Aquabacterium sp. OR-4: one gene and its partner. Each later gene encodes a partner of the first gene's protein in a complex. Links are inferred from orthologs where the notes say so. Each region holds a gene or a part of one and is shown in the gene's direction. Other genes may lie near its edges.

Evidence for each region.
Region 2: the proteins of cgtA (region 1) and ybiB are in contact, whole or in part, in a crystal structure (PDB 8BFT), measured with the Escherichia coli proteins. The link is inferred for Aquabacterium sp. OR-4 from one-to-one orthologs.

What each region holds. Positions count from the first base shown.
Region 1 is NZ_JAOCQD020000002.1:1,586,216-1,593,310, reverse strand. What follows is about bases 1-2,842. They hold cgtA (Obg family GTPase CgtA), read left to right. Parts: upstream 1-691; coding sequence 692-1,993; downstream 1,994-2,842. Other genes in these bases: proB (glutamate 5-kinase), read left to right, coding at 1,997-2,842; rpmA (50S ribosomal protein L27), read left to right, coding at 316-573; rplU (50S ribosomal protein L21), read left to right, coding at 1-285. Outside these bases: more of proB, read left to right, coding at 2,843-3,115; N4G63_RS19265 (hypothetical protein), read right to left, coding at 3,176-3,952; N4G63_RS19260 (TetR/AcrR family transcriptional regulator), read right to left, coding at 4,005-4,682; N4G63_RS19255 (ABC transporter ATP-binding protein), read left to right, coding at 4,783-5,727; N4G63_RS19250 (ABC transporter permease), read left to right, coding at 5,724-6,491; N4G63_RS19245 (BolA family protein), read left to right, coding at 6,585-6,857; hisG (ATP phosphoribosyltransferase), read left to right, coding at 6,962-7,095. UniProt on the Escherichia coli protein: An essential GTPase which binds GTP, GDP and possibly (p)ppGpp with moderate affinity, with high nucleotide exchange rates and a fairly low GTP hydrolysis rate.
Region 2 is NZ_JAOCQD020000002.1:220,099-225,134, forward strand. What follows is about bases 2,127-5,036. They hold ybiB (DNA-binding protein YbiB), read left to right. Parts: upstream 2,127-3,058; coding sequence 3,059-4,015; downstream 4,016-5,036. Other genes in these bases: N4G63_RS13175 (nitrate reductase), read left to right, coding at 2,127-2,967; N4G63_RS13185 (BaiN/RdsA family NAD(P)/FAD-dependent oxidoreductase), read left to right, coding at 4,066-5,036. Also shown: more of N4G63_RS13175, read left to right, coding at 175-2,126.

The sequences.
Region 1 (7,095 bases):
AAGCAATACAAGGTTGCTGCCGGCGAGAAGATCAAGGTAGAACAGATTGCTGCGGACGTGGGCCAAGAGATCGTGATTGACCAGGTTCTGGCCATCGGCAACGGTGACAGCCTGACGGTCGGGACTCCCTTGGTGGCCGGCGCCAGCGTGAAAGCCACGGTGGTGTCGCACGGCAAGCACGACAAGGTGCGCATCTTCAAGATGCGTCGCCGCAAGCACTATCAGAAGCATGGCGGCCACCGTCAGTGCTACACCGAGCTGGAGATCGGCGCTGTCGGCGCTTGATCGGTCACGGATCCAAGGAGTCTTTGAACCATGGCACAGAAAAAAGGCGGCGGTTCCACACGGAACGGCCGTGACTCGAAGCCCAAGATGCTGGGCGTGAAGGTGTTCGGCGGTCAAAACGTGCCCGCCGGCTCGATCATCGTGCGCCAGCGTGGCACGCGTTTCCATGCCGGCACCAATGTCGGCATGGGCCGCGACCACACGCTGTTCGCGCTGGTGGACGGCACCGTGTCGTTCACCACCAAGGGCTCGCTGAACCGTCAAACGGTTGTCGTGACGCCGGCCTGACGCCACCTCGGCACAGGCCCCGCGAAGCCCCGGCCTGCCGGGGCTTTTTGCATTGCGGGCCCACCGGGCCAAACAGGGCCCGTGCCGATCTCCGGCGGGTCTCGAAGGAAGGATGCCCATGAAATTCGTCGACGAAGCCACCATCGACGTGTCCGCCGGCAACGGCGGCTCCGGTTGCGCGAGCTTCCGGCGCGAGAAGTTCATTCCCTTCGGCGGCCCGAACGGCGGTGACGGCGGACGCGGCGGCAGCGTGTGGGCCGAGGCCGACCGCAACCTCAACACGCTGATCGACTACCGCTATGCGCGCCGCCACGAGGCGCGCAATGGCGAGGCCGGTCGGGGTTCCGATCAGTACGGCGCGGCGGCCGACGACATCGTGCTGCGCATGCCGGTGGGCACCATCATCACCGACCTGGGCACCGGCGACGTGATCGCCGAGCTGCTGGAGCATGGCGAGCGCATGCTGCTGGCCAAGGGCGGTGACGGCGGCTTCGGCAACCTGCACTTCAAGACCAGCACCAACCGCGCGCCGCGGCAGAAGACCCCCGGCTGGCCGGGCGAGGCCAAGAAGCTGCAGCTGGAGCTGCGCGTGCTGGCCGATGTGGGTCTGCTGGGCATGCCCAATGCGGGCAAGAGCACGCTGATCGCGGCCATCTCCAACGCCCGGCCGAAGATCGCCGACTACCCCTTCACCACCCTGCACCCCAACCTGGGTGTGGTGCGCGTCGGCCCCGAGAAGAGCTTCGTGGTCGCCGACGTGCCCGGCCTGATCGAGGGTGCCTCGGAAGGCGCCGGCCTGGGCCACCTGTTCCTGCGCCACCTGCAGCGCACCCGGCTGCTGCTGCATGTGGTCGACCTGGCGCCCTTTGACGACGCGGTCGATCCGGTGCAGCAGGCCAAGGCCATCATCGAGGAGCTGAAGAAGTACGACGCGGCGCCCGACGAGGACGAGGTCGACGAGGCGGCCGATGACGCCGCCGAAACCGACGACGACTTCGGCGACGAGCTTGACGAGGACGACGCGCCCGCCCAGCCGGCGCGCCGCAAGCGCCGCCGGGTGCGCGCCCGGGTGGGTGGCTCGCTGGCCGACAAGCCGCGCTGGCTGGTGCTGAACAAGCTCGACATGGTGCCCGGCGACGATCGTGCCAAGCGGGTCAAGGACTTCGTCAAGCGCATGAAGTGGAAAGGCCCGGTGTTCGAGGTGTCAGCGCTGGGCCGCGAAGGTCTCGAGCCCCTGGTGCATGCGATCTGGGACCACGTGGCCGCGTTCCAGCAGGTGCAGCACGATCCCGATCCGCGCTTCGATGCCCAGGCGGCAACGCCGGCTGCGGCCAGCGCACCCGGCCCGGTGGTGGCCGAGCCCGCTGCCGAGCCGGTGAGCGACGACCCGCGCTTCCGGCGTCTGGACGACGAGGGCTGAGCCATGTCCGAGCTGTTGCAGGGCGCGCGGCGCATCGTCGTCAAGGTGGGCTCCAGCCTGGTCACCAATGAGGGCCGCGGCATCGACGCCGAGGCCGTGGGCAACTGGTGCCGCCAGCTCGCCGCGCTGGCCGCCCAGGGCCGCGAGGTGGTGATGGTGAGCAGCGGCGCCATCGCCGAAGGCATGAAGCGCCTGGGCTGGAAGACCCGCCCGACCGAGCTGCACGAGCTGCAGGCCGCCGCCGCCGTGGGCCAGATGGGCCTGGCGCAGATGTACGAGACCCAGTTGTCCAAGCACGGCATGGGCAGCGCCCAGGTGCTACTGACCCATGCCGACCTGGCCGACCGCGAGCGCTACCTGAACGCCCGCTCGACCCTGCTGACCCTGCTGCAGCTGCAGGTGATTCCGGTGATCAACGAGAACGACACCGTGGTCACCGACGAGATCAAGTTCGGCGACAACGACACCCTCGGCGCGCTGGTGGCCAACCTGGTGGAAGCCGACGCGCTGGTGATCCTGACCGATCAGCGCGGCCTGTATTCGGCCGATCCGCGCAAGAACCCCGATGCGCGCTTCATCGACGAGGCGCGTGCCGGTGACCCCGAGCTCGAGCGCATGGCCGGTGGCGCCGGCTCGGGCATCGGCACCGGCGGCATGATCACCAAGATCCTGGCCGCCAAGCGCGCCGCGGGCTCGGGCGCCAGCACCGTGATCGCCTGGGGCCGCGAGCCCGATGCGCTGCTGCGCCTGGCGGCGGGCGAGCCCATCGGCACGCTGCTGGTGGCCGGCACCGCCAAGCTGGCGGCGCGCAAGCAGTGGATGGCCGACCACCTGCAGCTGCGTGGCGCGGTGGTGGTGGACGACGGCGCCGTGGCCAAGCTGCGCGACGAGGGCAAGAGCCTGCTGCCGATCGGCGTCACGGCGGTCGAGGGCGACTTCCGGCGCGGTGACGTGATCGCGGTGCGCACGCCCGGCGGCCAGGTGATCGCACGCGGCCTGGCGAACTACGCGGCGACCGAGGCGCGGCTGATCGCCCGCAAGCCCTCATCGCAGATCGTGGGCCTGCTGGGCTTTGTCAACGAGCCCGAGCTGATCCACCGCGACAACCTCGTGCTGGTGTAAGGCGGCGCGGCCGCTTGCGCGCCGGCCCGCCCGGCCGCCTGGCGGGCGGTGTCGCGCAGCTCATTCCTCCAGTTCGGACTTGGCCAGCTCGACATCGAGCCGCTCCATCGCATCGGCCGCCTCGCAGGCCGCGGCATCGGCGTAGAGCTGCTCGGCCTCTTTCATGCGCTTGCTGCCTTCCAGCATGGCCAGGCCGTTGGCGTACTCGATCATCGCGATGGCCGAGCCGGGGTTGAGCTTGCGCGCCTGCTGAAACAGCTTCAGGCCGGTGGCGGCATCGGCGCCCTGGGTGCGGCCCAGCAGCTTGCCCACCTTGTCGATCACCTCGGCATGGAAGGCACCCAGCGCGATGTGCGCATCGGCATGCTGGGGGGCCAGCGCGATGGTCGTCTCGAGCGCCGTCTTCACCTTGCTGCCCAGCCCCAGGCTCAGTGCCTTGGTCACGCTGATGCCCTGGCTGTAGCGGCCCAGCGCATAGGCCATCCAGTAGTGCGCGTTGGGCTGCTGCGAGTGCTCGGCCAGCAAGGCCTCGGCGCGCTCGGCCACGGCCTGGAACATCGTCAGCTTGAGCTTCTCGCTGGGCTCGAGGTAGTTGGCATAAATCGCCTGGGCCTTGTTGGCCACCGTGATGCCGGCCGCGCCACCGGCCTTCAGGCCGGCCTCGTGTGCCTTCTGGAACTCACCGGCATGGAACAGCACCCAGGCCTGCTGCACCGCCTTGTCGGTGGGCCAGGGTTCGGCGTCGCCGGCGTGCAGCTGGGGCCAGGCCTTCTTCAGCGCGGCCAGGTCGTAGGTGTAGTCGACGTCGTCATAGGGGAAGGCGGTCCACTTGGCCATGGGGCTTGTCTCCAGTTGTTGTGGGTGCGGTCCGCAGCGGGGCGGCCGGGGGTCAGGCTGGCGCCGAATCGGGCTTCTGGTAGGCGCCGGCGATCTGGAACAGGTGCTCGCGCGCGGCGGGCTCGAGGTAGGGCATCAGCAGGCTCAGCACATGGTAGGCACCGCGCGACAGGGCGGCCGCGGCGCTGTCGGGTTCGAGTGCCTTGCGCGGATCGCGCACGTACTCGTAGCTCAGCCAGTAGGTCAGCACCACCACCATGCTGGTGGCCACCGGCTCGGCCTCGCGGCGGTCGATGCGCATGGTCTGGCCGCGCGCCAGGCCGTCCAGCACGATCTGCACCGCGCGCGACTTGTTCTTCAGCACGAACTGGAAGTGCGTCTCGAGCCGGCGGTTCTTGCTGAGCAGGTCGTTCAGGTCGCGGTACAGGAAGCGGTACTGCCAGATCAGCTCGAACAGCATGTGGAAGAACAGCCAGGCGTCCTCGACATTGCGCACGTTGTCGGCCGCGCCCAGCAGGTCGTTCAGGCCGCGCTCGTAGCGGTCGAACAGGGCGTTGATCAGCTCGTCCTTGGCCGGGTAGTGGTAGTACAGGTTGCCAGGGCTGATGCCCAGCTCGGCCGAGATCAGCGTGGTGCTGACATTGGGCTCGCCGAAGCGGTTGAACAGCTCGAGCGTGACTTCGAGGATGCGCTCGGCGGTGCGGCGGGGCTTCTTGGCTTGGGATTGCATGCGGGCCCTGGGGCGGCCCGGTGGGCCAGATTGGCTGCCACACAATCTAGCACCAAGATGGGGGCAGGGCATTGACCGCGCTCCCTACAATGCGCCGCCTATGCCAGCGGTCAGCTTTCAACAGGTTGGAAAAACCTACAACGGGGCGCGCGGCAGCTTTCGCGCGCTGGATGGTGTCAGCTTCGACATCGGCGAGGGCGAGTTCTTCGGCCTGCTGGGGCCCAACGGCGCCGGCAAGACCACGCTGATCTCGGTGCTGGCGGGCCTGACCCGCGCCACCGAGGGCCGGGTCACCGTGATGGGCCACGATGTGCAGGCCGACGCGGCCGCCGCGCGCAAGGCGCTGGGCATCGTGCCGCAGGAGCTGGTGTTCGACCCCTTCTTCAGCGTGCGCGAGACCCTGCGCATCCAGAGCGGCTACTTCGGCGTGAAGGGCAACGATGCCTGGATCGACGAGCTGCTGTCCGAGCTGGGCCTGGCCGACAAGGCCCACGCCAACATGCGCCAGCTGTCGGGCGGCATGAAGCGGCGCGTGCTGGTGGCCCAGGCCCTGGTGCACAAGCCGCCGGTGATCGTGCTCGATGAACCCACTGCGGGAGTGGATGTGGAGCTGCGCCAGACGCTGTGGGCCTTCATCGGCCGGCTCAACAAGCAGGGCCACACGGTGCTGCTGACCACGCACTACCTCGAGGAGGCCGAGGCCCTGTGCCACCGCATCGGCATGCTCAAGCAGGGCCGGCTGGTCGCGCTGGAGCGCACGGCCACGCTGCTGGCCGCCACGCACAGCACCATGCTGCGCTTCAAGACCGACCAGGCCCTGCCGCCCGAGCTGGCGGCGCTGGCGCGCACCACGGGGCGCATCGTGCAGCTGCGCGCGCGCGATGCGGCCGAGGTCGAGCGCTTTCTGGCCACGCTGCGCGGTGCGGGTGTGGGCGTCGAGGATCTGGAGATCGGCCGCGCCGATCTGGAGGACGTGTTCGTGCAAATCATGCAGGGCCGCTCGCCGGTGGCCGCACCGGTGCAGGCCGTGGGGGCGGTGGCATGAGCGCCCGTCTCGAGGGCGCTGGCACGCTGTTCTACAAAGAGATTCTGCGCTTCTGGAAGGTGGCCTTCCAGACCGTGGGCGCGCCGGTGCTCACGGCCATCCTGTACCTGCTGGTCTTCGGCCATGTGCTCGAGGGCCGGGCGCAGGTGTTCGGCGAGGTCAGCTACACCGCCTTCCTGATCCCCGGGCTGGTGATGATGAGCGTGCTGCAGAACGCCTTTGCCAACAGCTCGTCCAGCCTGATCCAGAGCAAGATCACCGGCAACCTGGTGTTCCTGCTGGTCTCGCCGCTGTCGCACTGGGCCTGGTATGCGGCCTATGTGGGGGCCAGCGTGGTGCGCGGCCTGATGGTGGGCTTCGGCGTGTTCATCGTCACCGTGTGGTTCTCGCCGCCGCCCTTTGCCGAGCCGCTGTGGATCCTGGTGTTTGCGGCACTCGGTGCCGGGCTGATGGGCTCGCTGGGCCTGATTGCCGGGCTGTGGGCCGAGAAGTTCGACCAGATGGCGGCGTTCCAGAACTTCATCGTGATGCCCATGACCTTTCTGTCGGGCGTGTTCTATTCGGTGCATTCGCTGCCCGCGTTCTGGCAGGCGGCCAGCCACCTGAACCCGTTCTTCTACATGATCGACGGTTTCCGGCGCGGCTTCTTCGGCACCAGCGACGCCTCGCCCTGGCTCAGTCTGGCCGTGGTGGGCACGGCCTTCATTGCCGTGGCGGCGCTCACGCTGCATCTGCTGCGCATCGGCTACCGCATCCGGCCCTGAGCGCCGGGCGGGCAGGGCGCGCGTGGATGCCACACGGGTACAGATCCCGCCGCACGGCGCTCGGGCATTCAGTGCTCGCAGATAATCCCCCACATGGCTGATCCCACCGTTGACCAAGTTCGCAGCTACATCGCTGCAGGCCTGCCCTGTGAGCACCTCGTGGTCGAGGGTGACGGGCAGCATTTTTTCGCCACCATCGTGTCGGCCGAGTTCGACGGCCTGCCGCGAATCCGCCGCCACCAGCGGGTGTATGCGGCCCTGGGCGATAGAATGCGGGCCGAAATCCACGCGCTGTCGATGAAGACGCTCACCCCCGCCGAATGGGCAGCCGCACCGGCGGCCGACGCCCCGCACCACTCCCACTGACACCTGCGGCCACATGCTGCGGGTGGCTCTCGGGCACCCGCGGTACACGGTGGCCCTGATCCGCGCGGCATGGGGCGCCCCTGAGAGGACACCCCCCGATGACGATGCTGACCCTCGCCCTGTCCAAGGGCCGCATCTTCGAGGAAACGCTGCCGCTGCTGGCCGCCGCCGGCATCACGGTGAGCGAGGACCCCGAGAAGAGCCGCAAGCTGATCCTGCCCACCAGCCACGATGGCGT
Region 2 (5,036 bases), 1.4 Mb from region 1 along the record:
GGCCGCCACCCAGTCGGCCACGCCGGACGCCATGCAGAACGCCACGCCGGACGCCTTGCCGGCCGGCGCCGAAGGCAGCGCCGCCGCCACCGCCACTAGCGGCACCCCCACCGACCCATCGGGCCAGCGCCTGGCCTGCGCCTGAGCCGCCCCTTCCCCGCCGCGAGACCCGCCATGAGCAGCAACCACAGCACCCGCAGCACCTGCCCCTATTGCGGCGTCGGCTGCGGCGTCATCATCGAGCGCCAGGGCGCGCAGATCACCGGCGTGCGCGGTGACCCCGAGCACCCGGCCAACTTCGGCCGCCTGTGCAGCAAGGGCAGCACCCTGCACCTCACCGCCAGCCCCGCCGTGCAGCAGCAGGCGCGCCTGCTGCAGCCGATGCAGCGCCTGAGCCGCGACGCCGCGCCACAGCCCAGCGACTGGGACACCGCCACCGGCGCCATCGCGCAGCAGCTGGCGCAGATCGTCGACACGCATGGCGCCGACGCGATCGGCATCTATGTCTCGGGCCAGCTGCTCACCGAGGACTACTACGTCTTCAACAAGCTGGCCAAGGGCCTGCTGGGCACCAACAACATCGACACCAACTCGCGCCTGTGCATGAGCAGCGCGGTGGCCGGCTACAAGGCCACGCTGGGCGCCGATGCGCCACCGGCCTGCTACGACGACCTGGCGCTGGCCGACACGGTGTTCGTCGCCGGCGCCAACCCGGCCTGGGCGCACCCAATCCTGTTCCGCCGGCTCGAAGACGCCCGCCAGGCCCGGCCCCAGCAGAAGCTCATCGTCGTTGACCCGCGCCGCACCGACACCGCGGCCGCCGCCGACCTGCACCTGCAGATCCTGCCGGGCAGCGACATCGCGCTGTTTCACGGCCTGCTGCACCTGATGCTGCGCGAGGGCTGGACCGACGCCCGCCACATCGCCGAGCACACCAGCGGCTTTGCCGCGCTGCAGGCCCGGGTGCAGGGCTTCACGCCCGACGAGACCGCGCGCCTCACCGGCGTGAGCCCGGCCGATCTGGCCACTGCCGCGCGCTGGTTTGCCAGTGCCGGGCGCACGCTCAGCCTGTACTGCCAGGGCCTGAACCAAAGCAGCAGCGGCACGGCCAAGAACGCCGCGCTGATCAACCTGCACCTGGCCAGCGGCCAGATCGGCAAGCCCGGCGCCGGCCCGTTCAGCCTGACCGGCCAGCCCAATGCCATGGGCGGGCGCGAGGTGGGCGGCCTGGCCAATCTGCTGTCGGCCCACCGCGACCTGGCCGACCCGCAGCACCGCGCCGAGGTGGCCGCGTTGTGGGGCGTGCCTGCGGTGCCGGCCACGCCGGGCAAGTCGGCGGTGGAGATGTTCGAGGCTGCCGCCGACGGCCGGATCAAGGCGCTGTGGATCGCCTGCACCAACCCGGCGCAGTCGATGCCCGACCTGAACCTGGTGCGCCGCGCACTGGCCCGCGCCGAGCTGGTGATCGTGCAGGAGGCCTTTGCCACCACCGCCACCGCCCGCCATGCCGACTGGCTGCTGCCGGCCACCACCTGGGGCGAGAAAGACGGCACCGTCACCAACAGCGAGCGGCGCATCAGCCGCGTGCAGCCGGCCGTGCCGGCCCCCGGCCAGGCGCGCCACGACTGGGTGATCGCCCGCGACATCGCCCTGGCCCTCGAGGCCCGGCTGCGCCCCGGCCAGCCCAGCCTGTTCAACTACCCCACGCCCGAGCGCGTGTGGTGCGAGCACCGCGAATCCACCCGCGGCCGCGACCTCGACATCACCGGCCTGAGTTACGCCGTGCTCGAGCAGCAGGGCCCGCAGCAGTGGCCCATGCCCGAAGGCGCCACGCAGGGCCGCGCACGGCTCTACGAAGACCACCGCTACGCCACGCCCGATGGCCGGGCGCGCTTCTTCGACACGCCCTTCGTGCCGCTGGCCGAGCCGCCCGATGCGCAATACCCGATCAGCCTGACCACCGGCCGCCTGCGCGACCAGTGGCACGGCATGAGCCGCACCGGCACGCTGGGCCGGCTGTTCGGCCATGCGCCCGAGCCGGTGGTCGACCTGCACCCGCAGGACATGGCGCGGCTGGCGCTGCAGCCGGGCGATCTGGTGGCGCTGCGCTCGCGCCGCGGCCGCCTGCTGCTGCCGGCCCAGGCCAGCGACACGGTGGCCCCCGGCCAGGCCCATGTGGCCATGCACTGGGGCGACGAGGTGCTGGGCGGCAGCAGCGACGGCGGCGCGGCCATGGCCGGCATCAACGGCCTGACCAGCAGCGCCTTCTGCCCGCGCAGCAAGCAGCCCGAGCTGAAGCACACCGCCGTGGCCATCGAACGGCAGGAGCTGCCCTGGCGCCTGCTGGCCGCCGCGTGGCTGGACGAGGCCCGCGCGCTGCAGCTGCGCCAGCAGCTCACCGCCTGGCTGCCGCGTTTTGCCTTTGCCAGCGTGGTGCCCTTTGGCCACGGCGGCCATGGCGTGCAGCTGCGCGCCGCCGCCCAGGCCGCACCCGCCCCCGAGCAGCTGGCCGAGCTGGAGGCGCTGTTCGGCCTGGGCGCCGACTGCCCCGACGCCCTGCGCTACGAGGACCGCCAGCGTGGCCAGCGTCGCGCCATGGCCCTGCGCCGCGATGGCGACGACCAGCGCCTGCAGGCCTTCGTGCTGGCCGGCCAGCTCAGCTCGCAGACCTGGGTCAGGGCCCTGCTGCACGAGCAGATGCCGGTGCAGGCCTATGGCCGCCTGCTGCTCAGCCCCAGCGCCACGCCGCCGGTGGCCATGGCCGCGCGCGGCGCCCAGGTGTGCACCTGCCTGAACATCAGCGAGCCGCAGATCGTGCAGGTGCTGGGCCGCTGCGAGGGCGCGCCGGCCGCCCGCCTGGCCCAGCTGCAGGGCGCGCTGCGCTGCGGCACGCAGTGCGGCTCGTGCGTGCCGCAGCTCAAGCGCCTGGTGGCGACCACACCGGTGCAGGCCAGCGCCACGGCTTGACCCTGCGCAGGCCGGGCCGCGCAAAGCACGGCAGCATTGCGGCCCGAAACTTGCGGTTCCTGACAGCAGGGACGACCCGGGAGACAAGCCAATGAGCATTGCGCAGTACATCAAGGAAATCGGCCGCGGCCCCGAGGGCTCGCGGCCGCTGGATGCCGCGCAGGCCAGCGATCTGTTCGGCCAGGTGCTCGATGGCCGGGTCAGCGACCTCGAGCTGGGCGCCTTCGCGCTGGCCATGCGCATGAAGGGCGAGACGGTGGACGAGCTGGTCGGCTTCTGCCAGGCGCTCGACGCCCGCGCGCTGCCGATCCCGGCCCTGGCCCCTGAGCGCCCGGTGGTGGTGATCCCCAGCATCAACGGCGCGCGCAAGCTGCCCAACCTGGTGCCGCTGCTGGCCATGCGCCTGGCGCAGGAAGGCGCGGCGGTGCTGGTGCACGGCCCGCGCGCCGACCCGGCACGCGTCACCAGCTGCGAGGTGTTCCAGGCCCTGGGGCTGCCGCCCTGCGACAGCGTGGCCGCGGTGCACGAGCGCTGGGCGCGCCACGAGCCGGCCTACATGGCCACCGATGTGCTGCACCCGGCCCTGCAGCGCCTGCTGGACGTGCGCCGCGTGGTCGGCGTGCGCAACTCGGGCCACACCGTGGCCAAGTTGCTGCAGCCGGTGCACGGCGCGCCGGTGCTGCGCGTCACCAGCTACACCCATCCCGAGTTCGGCGCGCTGATGTCGGCGCTGGCCGAGCGCACGGCGGCCGACATCATGGTGCTGCGCGGCACCGAGGGCGAGGCGGTGGCCGACCCGCGCCGCTGCCCGAAGATGGACACCTGGCTGGGCGGCCGCCCGATGCCCGAGTACTCGTGCCCGGCACAGGAAGGCGTGCTGGCCGAGCTGCCGATCCTGCCGCGCAGCAACGAGGCCGCCGCCACCGCCACCTATGTGCAGAGCGTGGTTGCCGGTGCCCAGCCCGCGCCGGCGCCGCTGGAGCAGCAGGTGGCCCTGCTGATGGCCGCGCTGAACCGCCTGAGCGCACCGCAGGCCCGCCGCGCCTGAACCCTGGGTGCCGCCGGCAGCCGGGCGCGGCGCCGCGATAATCCGGCCCCATGCACCGCGCCGATGCCATCGTCCTGGGGGCCGGCGCAGCCGGCCTGTTCTGTGCCGGCATGGCCGGTCAGCGCGGCCTGAAAGTGCTGCTGATCGACCATGCCGAGCGCGTGGCCGAGAAGATCCGCATCTCGGGTGGTGGCCGCTGCAACTTCACCAACCGCGAGGCCACGCCGGCGCAGTTTCTGTCGGCCAACCCGCATTTCTGCCGCTCGGCGCTGGCGCGCTACACACCGGCCGACTTCATCGACCTGGTCAAACGCCACGGCATCGCCTTCCACGAGAAGCACAAGGGCCAGCTGTTCTGCGACGACTCGGCCGAGCAGATCATCCAGATGCTGCTGGCCGAATGCAGCGCCGGCGCGGTGGAGCGCTGGCAGCCCTGCCGCGTGGCCGCCGTGCGCCAGGTGGCGGCCGGCTTCGAGCTCGACACCGAGCGCGGCCCGGTCAGCGCGCCGCAGCTGGTGATTGCCACCGGCGGCCTGCCGGTGCCCAAGATCGGTGCCAGCGACTTCGGCCTGCGCCTGGCCAGGCAGTTCGGTCTGCGCATCGTCGAGCCGCGCCCGGCCCTGGTGCCGCTGAGCTTCGACGCCGCAGCCTGGGCGCCGTTCTCGGCGCTGTCGGGCCTGTCGCTGGCGGTCGAGATCGGCACCGGTCGCGGCAAGGGCGCCGGGCGCTTTGTTGAAGACCTGCTGATCACCCATCGCGGCCTCAGCGGCCCGGCCGTGCTGCAGATCTCGAGCTACTGGCAGGCGGGCGAGCCGATCACGGTGAACCTGCTGCCCCAGCACGACATCGAGGCCGAACTGCGCCAGGCCAAGCTGAGCTCGCGCCGGCACCTGGGCAATGCCCTGGCCGACTGGCTGCCCCAGCGCCTGGCCGAGGCCTGGCTGACGCGGCTGGACCTGCCCGCCGACCGGCCGCTGCCCGAGCTGCGCGACCGCGACCTGGCACGTCTGGCCGAATCGCT